3 regions of the Methylobacterium carpenticola genome follow, and region 2 is predicted to be linked to each of the others. Evidence: riboswitches for the same ligand, from Rfam matches in the RefSeq annotation. Region 2 holds a riboswitch; each other region holds the start of a gene.
The links. Region 2 has a riboswitch for thiamine pyrophosphate ahead of thiO (glycine oxidase ThiO). Riboswitches for the same ligand answer to the same signal wherever they lie in the genome.

Region 1 (6,947 bases), 4.8 Mb from region 2:
GCCAGCGCTCCGAGGAGCGCGGCGTCGCCGAGCCGCCCGATCGCCGCCGCCCCGACGACGCCGAGGAGCGGCGTCGTCACGTTGGCGAGCGTCATCGGGAGCGCCAGCGCCAGGACGCGGCGGTTGGTCACCATGGGCGCGGAGCCGACCTGCATGGGATCTTACCGCCCGCCCGAGAGGAGCCGCGAGAGGAGCCAGAGCGGCACGACCACGACGGCGCCGGCCACGAGCCACGCGCCGGCATCGTGGAAGGTGGAGAAGCCGAGTTCGGCCAGTGCCCGCACCGTGTCGTAGGCGTGGAAGTAGAGCGCCCGCGGCGTGATCCCGACCATCGCCATGCCCGCGCCCACGAGAAGCGACAGGAAGACGAGCTTGACGAACACGGTGGCCGGCGAGCCGCCGAGGAAGCGGCGCAGCTCCGAGCCGGCGCGCCGGGCGCCGGATCCGTCGTGGGCTCCCCGCGGATCGTGCGAGTGGCCGGGCGGCATGGTGAATCTGGGGTCGGACATCGGATCCTCGGGACCGGAGCGGGGGCGGGATCGGGGCTCCCGGCTGCGGCGAACCGCACACACTTCCCCGCAAATGTGCATCTGGTGCGTTACGTCGCCTCGCGGCGCGTCGTAAAGATGGCAAGCTTTCTCGCCCGCACTAGGTCGGCGGGCGAAATTCCGACGACCGACAAGTCCGACGACCGACAAGGGAGACGCCCGCAGCCGCCGGGCGGTGACGAGACCGGAGCATGATCGATCACGCGCTCTTCGACCCTGCCAAGGCCGATCCGGATGCCGAGCGGCTGAACCGCGAGATCATGGCGGCGCAAGCCCGCGCGCCCGATCCCTGGTCGCTTCCCATCGCCGAGGTGCGGGCCATGCGCCGCCAGGGCAGCATCGCCGTGCCGGAGATGCCCCGGAGCGCCCGGGCCGAGACGATGACCATTCCGGGGCCGGGCGGGCCCATCACGCTGCGGGTGATCCGCCCGGTGCGCAAGGCCCGCGGCGCCTACCTGCACATCCATGGCGGCGGCTGGATCTGGGGCGCCTGCGACGAGCAGGACCCCTGGCTGGAGCGGATCGCCGACCGCTGCGGCTTCGTCTGCATCTCGGTGGAGTACCGGCTCGCCCCGGAGCACCCCTATCCGGCGCCGATCGACGATTGCGAGGCCGCCGCCCTGTGGCTGCACACGGAGGGGCGCAAGCTGTTCGGGGTCGAGGCCCTGACGGTCGGCGGCGAATCGGCGGGGGCCCATCTCGCGGTGATGACCCTGCTGCGCCTGCGCGACCGGCACAAGCTGCCGAAGGCCTTCCGCGGCGCCAACCTGTTCTCGGGCCTCTACGATCTCGGCGTCACCGCCAGCGCCCGGAACTGGGGCGAGGAGCGCCTCGTCCTCAACTCGCGCGACATACGTCATTTCGCGGACGGGTTCGTGCCCGAGGGCGTGCCGCGCCGCTCGCCGGACGTCTCGCCGCTCTACGCCGACCTGAAGGGGCTTCCCCCGGCCCTGTTCTCGGTGGGCACCCGCGACCCGCTCCTCGACGACACCCTGTTCATGTCGATGCGCTGGGCGGCCGCGAACAACGGCGGCTACACGGCAGTCTATACGGGTGGATGCCACGTCTTCATCCGCTACCCGCTCGCCATGACCGAGCGGGCCCTCGAACTGATCGAGCGCTTCCTGATGGCGCTGGCCTGAGGGCGGCCGGGGCGCTCAGGCCTCGCGGGCGACGGTCGTGCCGACGGGCGTGGTCTGCGCGGCCTGGGTCTCGCGGGCATAGGTCTTGGCGCGCAGGGCCGCTTCGGACGGAAGCTGGTCGAGCACCGATCCCGAGGACGGATCGATCACCTGGAACACCATCTGCTGCGCGTCGACGTCGCGCCGGTAGCGCACCTGCGATTGCGCGGCTTCGGCCGGTGCGCCGTCCGCGATGATGCGCTTCGCCTCGGGGCTGAGGTCGAGCGTGACGGCTTCGTCGAGCGGCGCCTTCTCGGCGCCGCGGCTGGCCGGGCGTTCCGTCGGCGGTGGTTCCGCCTCGATCGGGGCCGGCGCGGACGGCGCCGGCCAGGACCGGATCTCGAGCATCGAGAATCCCCTTGAGTTCATGTGTCGGGATCAGAAACCCTTCGTCCCTACCCGGTCCTTAACGGGCCGGCACAACTGATTAGTTGTGTTAAAGGCAAGTTAACGCGGCGCAGTTGATTTGCGGCGGAAGCGTCGCCGATCGCCGGAGCCCGCTCCGAGGGCGGCGCCGCGCGCGGCGCCGCCCTCCGTCATCACGGCGCGGCGTCGACGTAGAGCTTGCCGCCCTCGGCCAGGAACTCGGCCGATTTCGCCGCCATGCCGGCGGCCCGGTCCGCCTCGCTCAGCCCGGGCGCGGCCCCCACCACCGTGCCGGCCGCCTCCATGGCCAGCACGTCCGCCCGCAGGTCCTGCGTGATCTTCATCGAGCAGAATTTCGGCCCGCACATCGAGCAGAAATGCGCGACCTTGTGGGCGTCCTTCGGCAGGGTCTCGTCGTGGTAGGCGCGCGCGGTGTCGGGATCGAGCGAGAGGTTGAACTGGTCCTCCCAGCGGAAGTCGAACCGGGCGCGGGAGAGGGCGTCGTCGCGCAGCTGCGCGGCCGGGTGGCCCTTGGCGAGGTCGGCGGCGTGGGCGGCGATCTTGTAGGTGATCACCCCGGTCTTCACGTCGTCGCGGTTCGGCAGGCCGAGATGCTCCTTGGGCGTCACGTAGCAGAGCATCGCGGTGCCGAACCAGCCGATCATCGCCGCGCCGATGCCCGAGGTGATGTGGTCGTAGCCGGGGGCGATGTCGGTGGTCAGCGGGCCGAGCGTGTAGAACGGCGCCTCGCCGCATTCGCGCAGCTGCTTCTCCATGTTGACCTTGATCTTGTGCATCGGCACGTGGCCGGGGCCCTCGATCATCACCTGGCAGCCCTTCGCCCAGGCCACCTTGGTCAGCTCGCCCAGCGTCTCCAGTTCCGCGAACTGCGCCGCGTCGTTGGCATCCGCGATCGAGCCCGGGCGCAGGCCGTCGCCGAGGGAGAACGACACGTCGTAGGCCCGGCAGATGTCGCAGATCTCCTCGAACCGCTCGTAGAGGAACGATTCGCGGTGCCCGGCGAGGCACCAGCGCGCCATGATCGAGCCGCCGCGCGAGACGATGCCGGTGACGCGCCGCGCGGTGAGCGGCACGTGGGCGAGGCGCACGCCCGCATGGATGGTGAAGTAGTCGACGCCCTGTTCGGCCTGCTCGATCAGCGTGTCCTTGAACACCTCCCAGTCGAGCTTGAGCGGGTCGCCGCCGACCTTCTCCAGCGCCTGATAGATCGGCACGGTGCCGATCGGCACGGGCGCGTTGCGCAGGATCCAGCCGCGGATGTTGTGGATGTTGCGGCCCGTCGAGAGGTCCATGACGGTGTCGGCGCCCCAGCGGATCGCCCAGACCATCTTCTCGACCTCCTCGGCGGCGGACGAGGTCACGGCCGAGTTGCCGATATTGGCGTTGATCTTGACCAGGAAGTTGCGGCCGATGGCCATCGGCTCGAGTTCGGTGTGGTTGATGTTGGCCGGGATGATGGCGCGGCCGCGGGCGACCTCGTCGCGCACGAATTCCGGCGTGATGAAGGGCGGGACCGCCGCGCCGAAGCTCTCGCCGTCCGCGAGCTTGGCCTCGGCCTGCTCCAGCATCGCCCGGCGGCCGAGATTCTCGCGGTGGGCGACGTAGATCATCTCCTCGGTGACGATCCCGGCCCGGGCGAACTCGTACTGGGTCACGATCTGGCCCGGCGCCGCCCTGCGGATGGTGCGCGCGGCCGGGCACGGCGCGACGAGGCGGTCCTCGCCGACGAAGCCGTTATCCTCGGGCTTCACGGCGCGGGGCGTCACCGTGCCGTAGCCGCGGGCCGCGATCCAGGCCGCACGCGTTTCGGGCAGGCCGGCGGCGAGATCGATCCGGGCGTCGCTCTCGGTGTAGGGGCCGGAGGGATCGTAGACCCGCACCGGCGCCTCGGACGGATCGCTGAGGGCGATCTCGCGCAGGGGCACCCGGATGTCAGGCCGCCCCTCGGGACTGGCATAGACCTTGGCGGAGCCGGCGATGGGCCCGGTGGTCACGCTCTGCGGCAGGCCTTTGGGCGGAATGACGGGGGCGTTCATGGATCTCTCCCGGGTTCGAGGAGATCCGGTCAGTGACCGTGGTGTCGCGGGGGGCGTCTCGCATCGTGGTTCCTGTCCCTCCGCCGGTATGAACCGGATCAGGTTCAAGGGTCAGGGCGCGTCGAGCCCACTCTCAGCCCCTTGCGGGGCTCCCCTCGGAACATCCGAACTCTCCTTGGCCGTCGCGAGTTTGTCAATCGCGCGCCATCCGCCGCAGCGCGGGGCCTCGCGGGACATCCCTGCGCCCCCCACATCGGGCAGGGTTTTCGAGCGGAGCGGGCGGGTGGGACGGCGGGAACGGCGGTGGCGGGACGACGATCCGGCGACACACGGCCCCGCCGTTCCGGCCGCGGTGATCTGCCCGCTCTGCGAGCGGCGGATCCCGCCGCATTCCCGCCAGAGCCGCCACCACCTCACCCCGAAGCTGAAGGGCGGCACCCATGGCGGGACGGTGCAGCTGCATCAGATCTGCCATTCCGCGATCCATGCCCGCTACAGCGAGGCCGAGATCGCCCGCCGCCTCGCCGACGTCGCGAGCCTGCGCGACGATCCGGAGATCGCGCGGTTCCTGGCCTGGGTGCGCACCAAGCCCGACGACTTCCACGCCGCAACCCGCCTGACCCGCTCGCGCCGCGACGCCAAACGTCAACCACGCTGAGCGGAAGATCCCGTCAACCTTCCCGCAATTCTCACGAGATCCGACAGGAGGCCTTTACGGCTGCGGGGCGACGATGGGCCGACCCGCGTCCGAGCTTGCCGAGACCCCGCATGTCCGATCCATCCGCCCGCCCGTCCGGCCGCCTCGCCTGGGTGGATGTCGCCAAGGGCATCTGCATCATCCTCGTGGTGATGATGCATTCCACGCTCGGCGTCGGCGAGGCCATGGGGGGCGAGGGCTTCCTGCACGCGGTCGTGGCCTTCGCCAAGCCGTTCCGGATCCCGGATTTCTTCCTGCTCTCGGGGCTGTTCGTCGGGCGGGTGCTCGACCGGGAGTGGCGCCTCTTCGCGGACCGCCGGGTCGTGCATTTCGCCTATTTCTACCTGCTCTGGACGCTGATCCAGTCGGCGGTGAAGTACGGGCCGATCACGGACGGTGCCGGCCCCGGCGCCTTCGCGCTCCACCTCGCCCACGCCCTGGTCGAGCCCTATTCGACGCTGTGGTTCATCTATCTGCTGGCGGTTTTCTCGGTCGTCACCAAGCTCCTGCGCCGGGTGCCCTGGCCGCTCCTCCTCGGGGCCGCCGCGGTCCTGGAGATCCTGCCGATCGAGACCGGCTGGCTCGTGATCGACGAGTTCTGCGAGCGCTACGTCTACTTCCTGGGCGGGGCGCTGTTCGCCGAGCGGATCTTCGCGCTGGCGGATGGCGCCCGGCGCCGCGCCGCGCCGGCCCTCGCCGGGCTTTCCGCCTGGGCGCTGGTCGACGGGGTCCTGGCCTTCACGCCCTCGCCCCTGCCCGGCTTCCCGACCCTGGCGAGCCTGCCGGGGGTGAGCCTGCTCCTCGGCGCGGCGGGGGCCCTCGCCATCGTGGCGAGCGCGGCGCTCCTCACCCGCGCGGGCGGCCCGGTCACGGCGGCCCTGCGCCACTGCGGCGAGCGCTCGATCGTGATCTACCTCGCCTTCTTCCTGCCGATGGCCGCGACCCGGATCGCGCTCCTGAAGACCGGCGCGATCCCGGATGTGGGCGTGGCCTCGCTCGGGGTGACGGTGGTTGCCGTGGCGGTTCCGCTGGTGATCGAACGGCTGGTGCGCGACACGCCGGCGCGGTTCCTGTTCGTGCGCCCGAAGGCGTTCCACATCGTGCCGGAGCGGGCGCGGCCGGCACCGGCCGGCGTGCATGAGCCGGCCTCCGCCTGAACGGGCGTGGGAAGAGGAGCACGGGGCTCCTCTCCCATGGTTGTCTCAGCGCGTCACCCATACCGGGTCGGCGAGCCCGATCCGGTGATCCGGGCCCGCCCGAGGCCGTCTCAGCCGCCCGCCAGCAGGCCCTTCACGAGGCCGCTCGCCTTGGCGAAGTCCATCCGCCCGGTATATTTCGCCTTGAGCGCGCCGATGACCTTGCCCATGTCCTTCGGGCTCGCCGCACCGGTCTCGGCGATGGCGGACTCGATCGCCGCGCGGGTCTCGGCCTCGTCCATCTGCTGAGGCAGGAAGGCGGCGATGATCGCGGCCTCGGCCCGCTCGGCGGCGGCGAGTTCGGGACGCTCGCCCTGCTCGTAGAGCGTGGCCGATTCGTTGCGCTGCTTGATCATCTTCTGGAGCACGCCGAGGATCTCCTCGTCGGAGAGCGGCTCCTTGCCGAGGCCGCGGGCCTCGATGTCCTTGTCCTTGAGGGCGGCCTGGATGAGGCGGACGGTGGCGAGCTTCGCCTTGTCGCCAGCCTTCATGGCCTCCTTCATCTCGGCGGTGAGGCGCTCCCGCAGCATGATCGTCCGGTCTCCGTGTCAGTCGAGGAACTTGAGGCGAGGAACTTGAGGGTGGTGCGCGGCATGCCCACATTGACCCCATCGGGGAACGCCCCTTAAGACGCCGGGCCGGATACATCCGCACGGCCCGCCCTCGGGTGTGTCAGCCGTCCGCGCGACATAAGCGAGATCACGATCATGCTGCAAGACGAAGCCGCGGGCGCTCCCGCGCCCCACGACGGCTGGGCAGAGCCGGTCGCCACCGCCCTGCTGGTGCTCGCCGACGGCACGATCCTCGAAGGCTTCGGCATCGGCGCCACCGGCGAGGCGGCGGGCGAGGTCTGCTTCAACACCGCGATGACCGGCTACCAGGAGATCCTGACGGATCCCTCC
Region 2 (6,947 bases):
GATCGAGACGATCAACAAGATCGTCCGGACCTCGCGCCAGATGCTGCACGAGATCGGCCGCGAGCCGACCCCGGAGGAGCTGGCCGAGAAGCTGGCGATGCCGCTGGAGAAGGTGCGCAAGGTCCTCAAGATCGCCAAGGAGCCGATCTCCCTCGAGACGCCGATCGGCGACGAGGAGGATTCGCATCTCGGCGACTTCATCGAGGACAAGAACGTCGTCCTGCCGATCGATGCGGCGATCCAGTCGAACCTGCGCGAGACGACGACCCGGGTGCTGGCCTCGCTCACGCCACGCGAGGAGCGCGTGCTGCGCATGCGCTTCGGCATCGGCATGAACACCGACCACACCCTCGAGGAGGTCGGCCAGCAATTCTCGGTGACCCGCGAGCGCATCCGCCAGATCGAAGCGAAGGCTTTGCGCAAGCTCAAGCATCCGAGCCGGTCGCGGAAGCTGCGGAGCTTCCTCGACAACTGAACCGACCGAGATCCCGCCTCGTGGATCGCCGAACGGCCCGGTGCGCCCGCATCCGGGCCGTTCGCCTGCCCGCCGTCAGCGGCCTGGGCGCAGCCGCCAGCGGCGGCGGGTCCGGAGCGCGCAACCCGTGCCGAGGATCGACACCGCGGCGAAGGCCGCCAGCAGGGTGCTGCGGGAGACACATTCCCCGCGCCCGGGCCATCACTCCCAGGTTTTGCCCCCATGGCGTGATGCGTGCGCCACAAGCCGGCGAACAGCCGGAGAGATGCGTTGCCTGACGTGAGACGCTGACGGCCCGCGGGCCCGCCGCCCCGACAGCCGGGAGCGGACGGCGCAACGGGGCGATGGCGAAGCCTTGCCTTGGCCGTGAAGGCTGCCCATCTCCGCCGCATGTCCCACGCTCCGCCTCCTCACCGCTCTCATCCGCTGCCGACGGCGGAGGCGGACGGGTCCGAGGCGGGGGCCATCCCGATCGGGCTGTTCCGGGCCTGCGTGGCCCTGCGCGACTGGCTGCTCAGCGAGGGCGCGCGGCTGCCCGAATCGGGTGATCTCCTGGCGGGCCTCGCCCTGCGCCTCAACGATCTCGGCGTGCCGGTCGACCGGGCGACCACCGCCATCGATGCGCTCCACTCGGAATATACGGGCGTCGGCCGGTTCTGGACCCGCGAGGGCGGCGTGTCGCTGCGCCTGTTTCCGCACGGCGAAGCCTCGGACCGGGCGCTGGCGACGAGCCCCTTCGCGCATATCTACGCCACCCGCGAGTGGCTGCTCCTCGATCTCGCCGAGACGCCCGACGACCGCTTCACCATCATCCCCGAACTGAAGGCGGGCGGCTACCGCCACTACGTGGCGATCCCACTGTTCTTCACCAACGGCACCAACAACGGCGTCACCTTCGCGACCCGCTCCCCGCGCGGCTTCTCCAATGAGAACCTCGCCATCCTGCGCTTCATCGTGCCGACCCTGTCCGCCGTGATGGAGATGCGCGGCCTCAACACGCGGCTCGACCAAGTGCTGCGGATCTATGTCGGGGACGGACCGCACCAAGCGATCCTGTCGGGTTCGATCCGCCGGGGACAGGTGGAGCGGATCCGCTCCGCCATCCTGTTCGCCGACATGCGCGGCTACACGGAACTCACGGCCTCGCTGGCGCCGGAAGCCTCGGTCGATCTCCTCAACACCTATTTCGACTGCCTCGTGCCGCCGATCGAGAGCGAGGGGGGCGAGGTGCTGAAATACATGGGCGACGGCCTGCTCGCGATCTTCCGCGAGACCGGCGACGGGCTCGGCGGCGCGGCCCAGAGCGCGCTCACCGCCGCTCAGACCGCCCTGCGGCGCCTCTCCGAAGCGAATGCCGCCGGGCGCTTCCCGGCCCGGATCGCGGCGGGCATCGCGCTCCATCACGGCGAAGCGGCCTACGGCAATGTCGGCTCGGGGGCGCGGCTCGATTTCACCGTGATCGGGCGCGACGTGAACCTCGCGAGCCGGCTCGCCAAGCTCAACAAGGTGCTGGGTGAGCCGCTCCTGATGTCGAAGCCCTTCGTGGACTTCCTGTGGGGCGATCCGGAGCCCCTGGGCAGCCACCCGCTCGACGGCTTCAGTGAGGCGATGTGCCTCTACCGGCCGGCACGGAACGGTTGACGGCGGCCCGCGCCTCGCCCACATTCCGCCTGTTCCAGGGAGATCCCCGACAAGGGGCTGAGAAACCGATGGATCGGCGTCGCGCCGATCAGCGCGGAAATCCTTCGAACCTGATCCGGCTCATACCGGCGTAGGGATTGGACGGGGTCCGCGGACCCGAGCGCTTCACCGGTTTCGACGGCGCAGATCCAATCTCGACGGGCCACCGTGGAGACGAGGGTTTGCTGATGTCTGCTCCATCCCCGATCGGCCGGCGGCGTGCCGCCGGGCCCGACCCGGCCGCCGACCGTCTGCCCGAGCGGGCGGATGTGGTGGTGATCGGCGGTGGCCTGATCGGGCTGTCGATCGGCTGGCGGCTCGCGGAGAGCGGGCTCGCCGTGGCGGTGCTGGAGAAGGGCCGGGCCGGCGACGGCGCCAGCCTCGCAGCCACCGGCATGCTGGCGGCCGCCGCCGAGCACGAGCCGGGTGGTGACGCGCTCCTGCCCCTGGCCCTCGAGAGCCAGCGTCTCTGGCACCGGTTCCGCGACGATCTCGAAGCCGCCTCGGGCCTGCCCATCGACTACCGGCGCGAAGGCACCCTCGTGATCGCGCTCGGCCGCGACGAGGTCGAGCGCCTGCGTTTCCGCCACGAATTGCAGCGCCGGGCGGGGCTCGACGTCGCGTGGCTGCCCGGCCCGGCGGTGCGCGAGCGCGAGCCGTCCCTCCGCCCCACCGTCACGGCGGGGCTGTTCTGCCCCGAGGATCATCAGGTCGACCCCGCCCGGGTCATGGCGGCCCTGCGGCTCGCTCTGCGCGCGGCCGGCGGCCGGCTCGTGGAGGATTGCCCCGTCGAGGCCCTGGATCGGGCCGGCGGGCGCGTCGTCGGCGTGCGCACAGCGGCCGGGTTGGCCCGGGCCGACACGGTCGTCCTCGCCTCCGGCGCCTGGGCCGGGGAGGGGAACCTCGTGCCCGACCTCGCCCTGCCGGTGCGGCCGCTGAAAGGCCAGTCCGTGGCGCTGAAGGCGACCCCGCGCAGCGGCGCGCTGAACCACGTGGTCTGGACCGAGCAGATCCACATGGCGCCGAAGAGCGACGGGCAGCTCGTGGTCGGCGCCACCGTCGAGGAGATCGGCTTCGACGCCACCCTCACGGCGGGCGGCCTGTTCGCCATTCTGGAGGGCGCACGCCGCGCCTTCCCGGGCGTGGAGGAGATGAGCGTCGAGGGCGTCTGGAGCGGCTTCCGGCCGACCTCGGACGACGATGCGCCGATCCTCGGCGAGGCCTTGCCCGGCCTCGTCCTGGCGGTGGGGCACCACCGCAACGGCTACCTGCTGGCGCCGGTCACGGCCGCCGCGATCCGCGATCTCGTCCGCGGCGGCGCGCTTCCCGCCACCGCCACTCCCTTCGGCCTCGGCCGCTTCGCGCGTCCCGGGCTCCCCCTGCAGAGGATCCCATGAAGCTCACCGTGAACGGCGAGGCGCGGGAGAGCGCCGCCGCCACCCTCGACGCCCTCTGGCGCGAGGAAACCGCGGATCTCGACTTGGCCGGCCCGCAGGGCTTCGCCATCGCGCTCAACGGCGCGGTGGTGCGCCGCCCGGACTGGCCGGCGACGGCGCTCGCCGAGGGCGACCGCGTCGAGATCGTCCGCGCCATGCAGGGCGGCTGAGGCACCGCCCCTCGCCTGAAGCGTTACAGGAGTTTGCCCATGACCACCGTCACGCCCCTCGATCGCGGAGCCGACGACCCGCTGGTGATCGCCGGGACGCCCCTGCGCTCGCGCCTCCTCATCGGCACCGCGGGCTATCCGACCCAGGCGATCATGGCCGAGGCCGTGCGCGCGAGCGGCGCCGAGGTGGCCACGGTGTCGATCCGGCGCGTGTCCCTGCGCGGCCACGGTTCCGACACCGTGTCGCTGCTCTCCGGATTCCGCTTCCTGCCGAACACCGCCGGCTGCGAGACCGCCCGCGACGCGGTGATGACCGCCGAACTCGCCCGCGAGGCGCTCGGCACCAACTGGATCAAGGTCGAGGTCATCGGCGACCGCGAGACGCTCTATCCGGATGCCGCCGAGACCATCGAGGCCACGCGCCAGCTCGTCGATGCGGGCTTCGTGGTGCTGCCCTACTGCAACGACGACCCCGTGGTGTGCAGCCGCCTCGCCGATCTCGGCGCCGCCGCGGTGATGCCGATGGGCTCGCTGATCGGCTCCGGCATGGGCGTGGCGAACCCCGCCAATCTGGAGCTGATCTGCCGCCGCTCGCCCGTCCCGGTGATCGTCGATGCCGGCATCGGCACCGCCTCGGACGCGGTCATCGCCATGGAACTCGGCGCGGCAGCGGTGCTGCTCAACACGGCGGTGGCCAAGGCTGACGATCCGGTGCGGATGGCCCGGGCCATGCGGCACGCCGTCGAGGCCGGACATCTCGCCCACGGCGCCGGCCGCATCCCGCGGCGCGCCCGGGCCGAACCGTCGAGCCCGCAGCTCGGTCTCGTCGGCTCGTGAGCCGGCTTCCGGCCCGGCTCCTCCTGGTCACGGACCGGCACGGATCGACGCTGCCGCTGGTCCGGCGGGTGGCGCTGGCCCTGGAAGCGGGCGCCCGCTGGATCTGGCTGCGCGACCGGGACCTTCCGGAGGGCGAGCGGGCCGCGCTGGCGGAGGAGGTCGCTCGGCTGGTGCGGGCGGCCGGCGGGCATCTGACGATCGGCCGCGACATCGCGCTCGCGGCGCGGGTGGGGGCGGGAGGCGTCCAGCTCGGCTCCGTCGCGGCGGTGGCGCAGGCCCGGGCAGCGCTCGGCCCGCGCGCCGTGATCGGCCTCTCGGCGCATCACGTTGCGGAGGTCGCAGCAGCCCGGGAGGCCGGTGCCGACTACGCCACCCTGAGCCCGATCTTCGCGAGCGCGAGCAAGCCCGGCTATGGCCCGGCGCTCGGGCCGGCGGCCCTCGCTGCGGCGGCCCGGACCGGGCTGCCGGTGCTGGCGCTCGGGGGCGTGGAGCCGGGCACGCTGCCGGCCTGCCTGCGAGCCGGCGCGGCGGGCGTCGCCGTGATGGGCGGCGTCATGCGGGCGGCGGATCCGGCGGAGGCCGTGCGGGAGCTGATCGGGTCGATCGCGCGGGAGGAGGCGGAGGCCGCGCCATCCTTACAGTCCTGACCGACCGATCGCTCGTCGCGAGGGCGCCCGGACCGAGGCTACACTCCGTCCTGCGGTCCGTAGGGCGGGCGCGGGATCGCCCGGTGGGCCGCCCGCAAAGCCGCCGACCAGCGCTCGCGCAGGTCGTGGAAATACGGCTCGCCCGCCTCGATCCGGTGGACGACCTCCATCCGGGTGGTGTTGCGGCGGATCACCGCGAGGTCGATCGGCAAGCCGACACCCAGATTCGACCGCATGGTCGAATCCATCGAGATCAGCCCGACCTTCAGCGCGTCGTAGATGTCCGTCTTGTAGGTGACCGCACGGTCGAGGATCGGCTTGCCGTACTTGTGCTCGCCGATCTGCAGGAAGGGGGCGTCCTGGCTGCAAGCCATGAAGTTGCCCGCCGAGTAGATCATGTAGAGCCGCATCGGCCCGTCGCCGATCTGGCCGCCGAACAGGAACGAGACCTCGAAGCGCAGCTGCGCCGCCTCGAATCCCTCGCGCTCGATGGCGCGCACGCGCCGGATCGCCCGCCCGATGAGCTGGGCGGCGCGGAACATGGTCGGCGCCTCCAGGATGGTCTCGAGGGCGCCCGTCTCGGGATTCTCGACGCCCTCCGTCAGCAGGGCGACCACGGACTGGGTCACCGACAGGTTGCCCGCCGAGGCGAGCGTCAGCACGCGCTCCCCCGGCACCTCGAACAGATGCAACTTGCGGAAGGTCGAGATGTCGTCGAGACCCGCATTCGTGCGGGTGTCGGCGATCATGACGAGCCCCTCCTCGACCAGGATCCCGACGCAGTAAGTCATCGCTCAGCGCTCCCCCCGGCTCCTGCCGATGCGCATCCGCCCGATCCTCGCGGAGATGGCGGACCCGGTCCAGTGACCCGCGCGGGCCCCTTCAGCGGCCGCCGAAGAAGCGCCGCACCCGACCGAGCCAGCGCCGGCCCGACGTCTCGACGGAATCGGCGAAGAGCGCGCCCGCGATCACCGAAGCCGTCATGGTGAGGAAATGGGCGAGCGGAAGATCGAACGGGATGGCGGTCATCGGGATCGTCTGCGGTGATGCGGCGGCACGGGGCGGCCGGGCCAGCGCGCCGACGGGCGCACGCCTCCGGCAGCCGGCTCCACCCTTAAGTCACGCCTGCCGCAAGGCAAGATGGCGCGGGGCCGCCGTTACGCATTCGCCTGTCCCCGTCGCAAATGCGCCACGCCGCTCAGGACTGCGCCTGCTGAGCCTGAACCTGAGCCTGGCTTTCGGCTCGGGCCTGTGCTTCGGCGTGAGCCTGAGCGCGCGCGTCGTCGACCACGACGCGCACCGTCATCGTCTCGGTGCCGCCGCCCATCCGGCTGCCGCGCACCGGCGCGGCGTCGAGGTAGTCGAGGCCGATCGCGACGCGCAGATGCGCATCCGTGGCGGAGATGCCGAAGCAGGGATCGAAGCCGACCCAGCCGAGATCGGGCACCACGGCCTCGACCCAGGCATGCCCGGCCTCCTGCGCCGGCGCATCGGCCCGGTAATAGTAGCCGGAGACGTAGCGCACCGGGATCTCCAGGTGCCGCGCCGCGGCGATGAAGATATGCGCGAGGTCCTGGCCGACGCCCTTGCGCAGGGCGAACGCTTCCGCGGCGGTGCTGTTCGAGTGGGTCGGTCCGCCCGGAGCGTATTCCACCTCGCCGTGCACCCCCGCCACCAGGGCGTGGAGGCGCGCCAGCGGGTC
Region 3 (6,947 bases), 4.3 Mb from region 2:
GGAGAACGGGGCCAATTCCTCGTTCGTCAACCGCATCGCCGACGCGGCGGTGCCGGTGGCCGACCTGATCGCCGATCCGGTCGCCCTCGTGCGCGCCACGAACCCCGCGGGCGAGCCCCACGAGCGGATCGCGCTGCCGCGCCGCCTCCTCGGCCCGGAGCGGGAGAACTCCGCCGGCCTCGACCTGTCGAACGAGGAGCGGCTCGCCGCCCTGGCGGGCGACCTGCGGCGGAGCGCCGCGCAGGAGTGGCAGGCCCTGCCGGCGCGGGCCGCGGCCTCGGCGCCCCTGAGCGAGATCCGCAACCCCGCCGACCGCCGCGACGTCGTCGGCCGCTGGCGGGAGGCGAGCGAGGCCGAGATCGCCGGGGCCCTCGATGCCGCGGCGCGGGCCGCGGCCGGGTGGGCGGGCATGCCGGCCGGCGAGCGCGCGGCCGCGCTCCGCCGCGCGGCGGAGCTGATGGAAGCGCGCATGGGCGTCCTGATCGGCCTCATCGTGCGGGAGGCCGGCAAGTCCGTCCCGAACGCGGTGGCGGAGGTCCGCGAGGCGGTCGATTTCCTGCGCTACTACGCGGCCGAGGTCGTGCGAATCGCGGGATCCGACCGGCTCCCGGCCCTGGGTCCGGTCGTCTGCATCTCGCCCTGGAACTTCCCGCTGGCGATCTTCACCGGGCAGGTCGCCGCGGCGCTGGCGGCCGGCAACGCGGTCCTCGCCAAGCCCGCGGAGGAGACGCCGCTGATCGCCGCCGAGGCGGTGCGCCTCCTGCACGAGGCCGGCATCCCCGGCGACGTCCTGCAGCTCGTGCCCGGGGCGGGCGCTGTCGGTGCCGCCCTGGTGGCGGATCCCCGCGTGATGGGCGTGATGTTCACGGGCTCGACCGCGGTCGCCCGGCTGATCCAGCGCCAGCTCGCCGACCGGCTGACCGCCTCGGGCCAGCCGGTCCCCTTCATCGCCGAGACCGGCGGGCAGAACGCCCTCGTGGTGGATTCCTCCGCCCTGGCCGAGCAGGTGGTGGGGGACGTGATCGCCTCGGCCTTCGACAGCGCCGGCCAGCGCTGCTCGGCCCTGCGCATCCTCTGCCTGCAGGAGGAGGTCGCCGACCGCATCCTGACGATGCTGCGCGGGGCGATGGACGAACTCTCGGTCGGCAATCCCGGCGACCTGTCGGTCGATGTCGGGCCCGTCATCACCGCCGAGGCCAGGGACGGGATCGAGCGCCACGTCGCCGCGATGGAGGCCCGCGGCCACCGGGTCGTCCGGCTGCCGCTCGGACCGGAGACGGCGCACGGGACCTTCGTCGCGCCGACGATCATCGAGATCGGGCGGATCGCCGATGTCGAGCAGGAGGTGTTCGGCCCCGTCCTCCACGTCCTGCGCTTCCCGCGCGCCGGCCTCGACCGGCTGATCGACGACATCAACGCGACCGGCTACGGGCTGACCTTCGGGCTCCACACCCGGATCGACGAGACCATCTCCCGCGTCGTCAACCGGGTCGAGGCCGGCAACGTCTACGTCAACCGCAACATCATCGGGGCGGTGGTCGGGGTCCAGCCCTTCGGCGGCTCGGGGCTCTCGGGCACGGGTCCGAAGGCCGGCGGCCCGCTCTATCTCGGCCGCCTGATGCGCATCCCGCCGCAGACGGCCCTGCCCGGCCTCGATGCGGCGCCCACCGCCCTGGCGGTGGCGCGGACCTATGCCGACTGGCTGCGCGCGCGGGGCTTCGGCGAGCCGGCGGAGCGGATCGTCGGGCAGGTCTCGCGTTCGTCGCTGGGCGCCCGCATCGCGTTGCCCGGGCCGGTGGGGGAGCGGAACGTCTACGCCCTCCGGCCCCGGGGGCGCGTGGCCGCCCTGGCCGAGACGGCGGAGGGCCTGCTGGTTCAGGTGGGGGCGATCCTGGCGACCGGGAACGTCGCCGTCCTCGACGCGGGCAGCCCGGTGCGCGCGGTGCTCGACGGCCTGCCCAAGGAGGTGCGTCCGCGCGTCGAGATCGTGCCCGACTGGCGGGCGGCGCCGGACCTGCGGGCGGTGCTGTTCGAGGGTGAGCGCGACGGCCTGCTCCGGATCACCCGGGCGGTCGCGGCGCGGGAGGGCCCCATCGTGCCCGTCCAGGCCACCACCGCGGCTGCCCGCGAGAGCGGCGACGACTACGACCTCAACAGGCTCCTGGAGGAGTGCTCGATCTCGACCAACACGGCGGCCGCCGGCGGGAATGCGAGCCTGATGTCGATCGGCTGACCGCCCCGGCACCCGCCGCCGCAGGGCGGCGGGTTCTCGTACGGTTTCCGCATCGCGACGCGACTGCGCAGCCATCGCCGAGCGATCATCCGGAAACCGTATCACGAGCCCGCGCGGCGCCGAGCGAGGCCGGTTTCCGCATCGCGAAGCGATCATCCGGAAACCGTATGACTTGGGATCATTCTGCGATGCAGCAACAGAAGGCTGAGAAGGGCGCAGAATGCAAAGATCGAGATCGCGAAGGCCAGCCATAGAACCGAGTGCGGACCGGCGGAGGTCATGAGGGCGGCGAAGACCGGCGGTGCGACGGCGAACGAGAGATTGAGCGGCACCGCAAGCCGTGCCGAGGCGCGGGCATAAGCTCCGGCGGGAAAAACCTCCAGCGGCAGCGTGGCGCGCGTGACGGCGGTGACGCCGTTGGCGACACCGTACAGCGTCGCGAACAGCATCGCGCCGACGAAGGTGTCGGTCAGCAGAAGAACGATGAAGCTCAGCGGAAACAGGGCCGAGGCCGCCAGCCCTGGGACGAAGCCCGACCAGCGCCGGCTCCCGACCAGGTCGACCATGCGTCCTGCCCATTGAGCGATGCCAATGAAGGCCGCGGCCGTCAGGGCACTGGCGTGGTCGAGGCCCGCCGTCTCGAACAGGATGATGATGGTCAGGGCGAAGCCCCAGGTGAAGAACCCGTTCGCGGCGAAGCTCATGGCAAGCAGCGCGAAGCGTGGCCGGTCGATGAGAACAGGCTCGGCTGTCGTCGTCGCGGTGGCTTTTTCAGCCGCCCGGCGGGCGAGCGTCGCCCAGTGAAGCGGCATGCAGACGAGCAGCATCAGGACGGCATAGATCAGTGTCGTTGTGCGCCAGCCCCAGCGGGCTTGCAGGAGGCCCGTCAGCGGCCAGACGATGGTCGACGTCAGCCCGCCGGCGAGAACCAACACGCCGAGCGCCTGGCGCGCCTTGCCGCCGGCGATCTCGGTCACCGCGATCTGCGCGGGTGTCGTCAGCATGCCGGCACCGGCGAGGCCGAGGATGGTCCACGACAGGAGATAGGACGCCATGCCATCGGCCACGCTCATCGCCAGAAGGCCGGCTCCGCCCAGGACCGATCCCACCACCATGACCGGGCGCGTCCCGTGGCGCTCGAAGATGATGCTCATCGGCCAGGACACCATGGCCATGACGACGAGCATCACCGTCGGTCCTGCCATGACCATGGGCAGGGCCAAGTTCAGCTCGCCGGCGACGGCAGGTCCGATGACCGCGGGCAGCCAGAACGTGGCGCCCCAGCCGATGATCTGCGTCACCGACAGAGCGGCGACCGCACGGATTGTCGGCGAGTGGAACGGCATTCGGGGATCGACGGACGCAGGAGTGTGGAGGAGCCCGATTCAGTCGTGCCGCGGGAGGCCGCTTTCCATCCCGAGCCGACCTTCGCACGCGGTCAAGCCGATGGGATTCCGATTTTGGGCCGACGTGGCAGGGCCAGCATAGCCGGTCTCGATGCCGCCGTCGCGCGCAACCAGGGCCGGGTTCGCAGGGCGATCGCCCTCCGCCGCGCCCGGACCCGGCTTGACACCGCCCGGCGCGCCCGTCACACCCCCGCATTCCCAGGGGAGCCTCGCGAGGAGGCTGAGATACCACCCGCCCGGATCCGGTCCGGGCAACGTGGTGACCCGATGAACCTGATCCGGATCATGCCGGCGTAGGGATGCGGGACTGGTGGCCTCCCGGAGCCGCGAATCCGTCCTCCGCGCATGGTGCCCATCGGGATCGGCCGCCCGCCTGCCCCGGCGAGGCGGACGCGAGAGGTGGCTGACATGGCGCAAGCCGAGATGGCGCAAGCCGAGATCATCGACGCCCTGATGGCCTTCCTCGGGCAGCCCGGCGCGAGCGAGGCCGAGTTCGAGGCGATGGCGCTGCGGCTCTTCGGCTACCAGTTCCGCCACAACGAGCCCTACCGGCGCTTCGCCCTCCGGCGCGGCCGCACGCCGCTCACGGTGCGGCGCTGGCGCGACATCCCGCCGGTCCCGATCAAGGCCTTCAAGGACCTGACGCTGAGCTGCTGCCCGCCGGAGGCGGCCGAGCGCGTCTTCATGACGAGCGGCACGACCCAGGCCGGCCGCGGCCGCAGCTACCACCCGACCCTGGCCGTCTGGGACCGCTCGATGCTGGACACCTTCCGGCGGCGCGTCATGCGCGGGCGCGGGCGGATCCGCATGGGCATCCTGTTCCCCGACGAGGCGGCGCTCCCGAACTCGTCGCTGGCCCGCTACCTGACCCTGGCCCGGCGGGAGTTCGGCACGCCGGAGAGCGCGGTCCTCGTCGGCGCGGCGGGGCTCGACCGCGACGCCCTCCTCGCCGCGCTGGCCCGGGCCGAGGCGGAGGCCGAGCCCTACGCCCTGCTCGGCGCGAGCTACGCCTTCGTGCCCGTGCTCGACGCGCTCGCGGCGCGCGGCCGCCGCTTCGCCCTGCCGGAGGGCAGCTTCATCCTCGATACCGGCGGCTTCAAGGGGCAGTCGCGCGAACTCGATCCGGACGAGTTCTACGACGCGCTGTCGGCGGGGTTCGGCGTGCCCCGCGCCGCCTGCCTCAACATGTACGGCATGACGGAACTCAGCACGCAGTTCTACGACGACGGCAACGCGACCTGCCCCTCGCTCAAATCCGGTCCGCACTGGATCCGCAGCCGCGTGGTCGATCCCCTCACCGGGGCGGACCTGCCGGAGGGCGAGCGGGGCGTCCTCGTCCATCACGACCTCGCCCATTTCAACGCCGTCTCGGCGATCCTGACCGAGGATGCGGGGGAGATCGCGCCGGGGGGCTTCCGCCTGCTCGGCCGGGTCGACGGCGAGGCCTCGAAAGGCTGCTCGTTGGCCGTGGCCGAGTTCCTCGCGGCGGCGCAGGGCTAGAGGCGTGGCCGAGTTCGCCGGCTACCTGCCGGGCTTCGCCAGGGACGAGATCGGCTGGCGCCCCACCCGCTTCGCGGCCTGGGGCGAGAGCGTCGAAGTCGCGCTGCCGGAATTGAGCGACGCGCAGGCGCGGGCACTCTGCGACCGGATCCGCACGCGGGCGCGGGCCTCGCTCAAGCGGATGGAGGTCGCCCGCATCGTGGCGGCCATCGACCGGGCGACCGCCTGCCTGCTCGACCGGCAGCACCCGCTGCGCCGCAAGGCCGAGGCGCTCCTGCCCGTCGTCACCGGCTACGACCGCGAGACGGTCCGCCTCGGCCTCACCAGCCTCCTCAAGACCTTCCGGCGGCCGCAGCTCCTGCGCTTCCTCGCCGAGGATTTCGCCAATCCCGGAATGCTCGACGGCTTCCAGCCGGCGGCCAAGGGCGGCTTCGTCCGGGCCCACGGGCCGGACCTGCTGCTGCATGTCTGGGCCGGCAACGTGCCCGCCCTGTCGCTCTGGAGCCTCGTCTGCGGGCTCCTCGTCAAGGCCGGCACGGTCGGCAAGCTTCCCTCGGCCGAGCCGCTGACGGCCGGGTGGTTCGCGGGCCTGATCGCCGAGAGCGATCCCGACCTCGCCGAGTGCCTCGCCGCGGTGTGGTGGAAGGGCGGGTCGGAGGGCTGCGAGGCCGCCTTCCTGCGCGAGGCCGACACGGTCCTCGCCTATGGCGGCAACCCGACCCTCGCCGCCCTGCGGGCGAAGCTGCCGGTCACCACCCGCTTCCTGCCCTACGGCCACCGGATCGGCTTCGGCATCGTCGCCCGGGAGGCCCTGGACAGCCGCCGCGCCGTCGCGCTCGCCCGGCTCGCCGCCCACGACATCGCGCGCTACGAGCAGCAGGGCTGCTACTCGCCGCAGATGCTGTTCGTCGAGCGCGGCGGCCCGGTCACGCCGGGCGAGTTCGCCCGCCACCTCGCCCACGAACTCGCCGCGCTGGCGAGCCGCCATCCGCGGCGCTCGCTCTCCCCCGCCGAGGCCGCCGCCGTCGCCGCGTGGCGGGGCGCGCAGGAGATGCGCTCCCTCGGCGGGACGGCCGAGATCCTCGGCGATCCGGCCGATCCCTGGAGCGTCGTCCATGCCGGGGCGGCCGAGGCGCTGAGCCCCACGGGCCTCAACCGCACGATCACGCTCGTCCCCGTCGACAGCCTCGATGCGATCCCGGCGCTCGTCGCGCCCCATCGCGTCTTCCTGCAGACCGCCGGGATCGCGGCCTCGCCGGACAACCTCTTCCGGCTCGCCGCCCGCCTCGGCGAGGTCGGCGTCACCCGGATCACGGCGCTCGGCCGGATGACCGCGCCCGAGGCCGGCTGGCACCATGACGGCCGTTTCAGCCTGCTCGATCTCGTCACCCTGACCGAGATCGAGCAGGGCGCCGAGGCCGCGGCGGAAGGGTTCGCGCCCTATGTCGACTGACCCGTCCGGCTTCGTCACCCTGGCGCGGGTGCGCTACCGCTACGATCCGGCGGCGCCCGCGATCGTCGATGGGGTCGACTGGACGATCCCGCGCGGGGCGATCCACTGCCTCCTCGGCCGCAGCGGCTGCGGCAAGACCACGCTGCTCAAGCTCGCCGCCGGGCTTTTGCTCCCGAGCGAGGGCGAGGTCCGCCTCGGCGGCGAGGTGCTGCGCGGCCCGGCCGCGCGCGCCGGCTTCGTGTTCCAGGCGCCGACCCTGCTCGACTGGCTGAGCGCCCTCGACAACGTGCTGCTGCCGCTCTCCCTGAAGCGCCGCCCGAGCCGGACCGACCGCGCCGCCGCCCGCGATCTCCTC

Region 1: linked by a shared signal. The riboswitch ahead of thiC (phosphomethylpyrimidine synthase ThiC) and the one ahead of thiO (glycine oxidase ThiO) in region 2 are both predicted to bind thiamine pyrophosphate.
Region 3: linked by a shared signal. The riboswitch ahead of ACE101_RS09135 (LuxE/PaaK family acyltransferase) and the one ahead of thiO (glycine oxidase ThiO) in region 2 are both predicted to bind thiamine pyrophosphate.

The regions. Positions count from the first base shown of each region.
Region 1 covers NZ_JBHZEO010000001.1:1,341,196-1,348,142, forward strand. Annotated here, with positions in the region: gene ACE101_RS06460 (MATE family efflux transporter) at 1-155, opposite strand, end outside; gene ACE101_RS06465 (DUF6460 domain-containing protein) at 162-509, opposite strand; gene ACE101_RS06470 (alpha/beta hydrolase) at 740-1,690, shown strand; gene ACE101_RS06475 (flagellar protein FlaG) at 1,706-2,077, opposite strand; gene thiC (phosphomethylpyrimidine synthase ThiC) at 2,269-4,152, opposite strand; TPP riboswitch at 4,210-4,318, opposite strand; gene ACE101_RS06485 (HNH endonuclease family protein) at 4,436-4,810, shown strand; gene ACE101_RS06490 (acyltransferase family protein) at 4,921-6,006, shown strand; gene ACE101_RS06495 (GatB/YqeY domain-containing protein) at 6,117-6,575, opposite strand; gene carA (glutamine-hydrolyzing carbamoyl-phosphate synthase small subunit) at 6,753-6,947, shown strand, end outside.
Region 2 covers NZ_JBHZEO010000001.1:6,189,555-6,196,501, reverse strand. Annotated here, with positions in the region: gene rpoD (RNA polymerase sigma factor RpoD) at 1-475, shown strand, start outside; gene ACE101_RS28720 (adenylate/guanylate cyclase domain-containing protein) at 866-2,116, shown strand; TPP riboswitch at 2,144-2,271, shown strand; gene thiO (glycine oxidase ThiO) at 2,344-3,552, shown strand; gene thiS (sulfur carrier protein ThiS) at 3,549-3,761, shown strand; gene ACE101_RS28705 (thiazole synthase) at 3,801-4,598, shown strand; gene ACE101_RS28700 (thiamine phosphate synthase) at 4,595-5,245, shown strand; gene ACE101_RS28695 (proteasome-type protease) at 5,284-6,036, opposite strand; gene ACE101_RS28690 (hypothetical protein) at 6,128-6,274, opposite strand; gene ACE101_RS28685 (transglutaminase family protein) at 6,444-6,947, opposite strand, start outside.
Region 3 covers NZ_JBHZEO010000001.1:1,898,234-1,905,180, reverse strand. Annotated here, with positions in the region: gene putA (trifunctional transcriptional regulator/proline dehydrogenase/L-glutamate gamma-semialdehyde dehydrogenase) at 1-2,233, shown strand, start outside; gene ACE101_RS09140 (MFS transporter) at 2,386-3,579, opposite strand; TPP riboswitch at 3,830-3,956, shown strand; gene ACE101_RS09135 (LuxE/PaaK family acyltransferase) at 4,048-5,139, shown strand; gene ACE101_RS09130 (acyl-CoA reductase) at 5,144-6,592, shown strand; gene ACE101_RS09125 (ABC transporter ATP-binding protein) at 6,582-6,947, shown strand, end outside.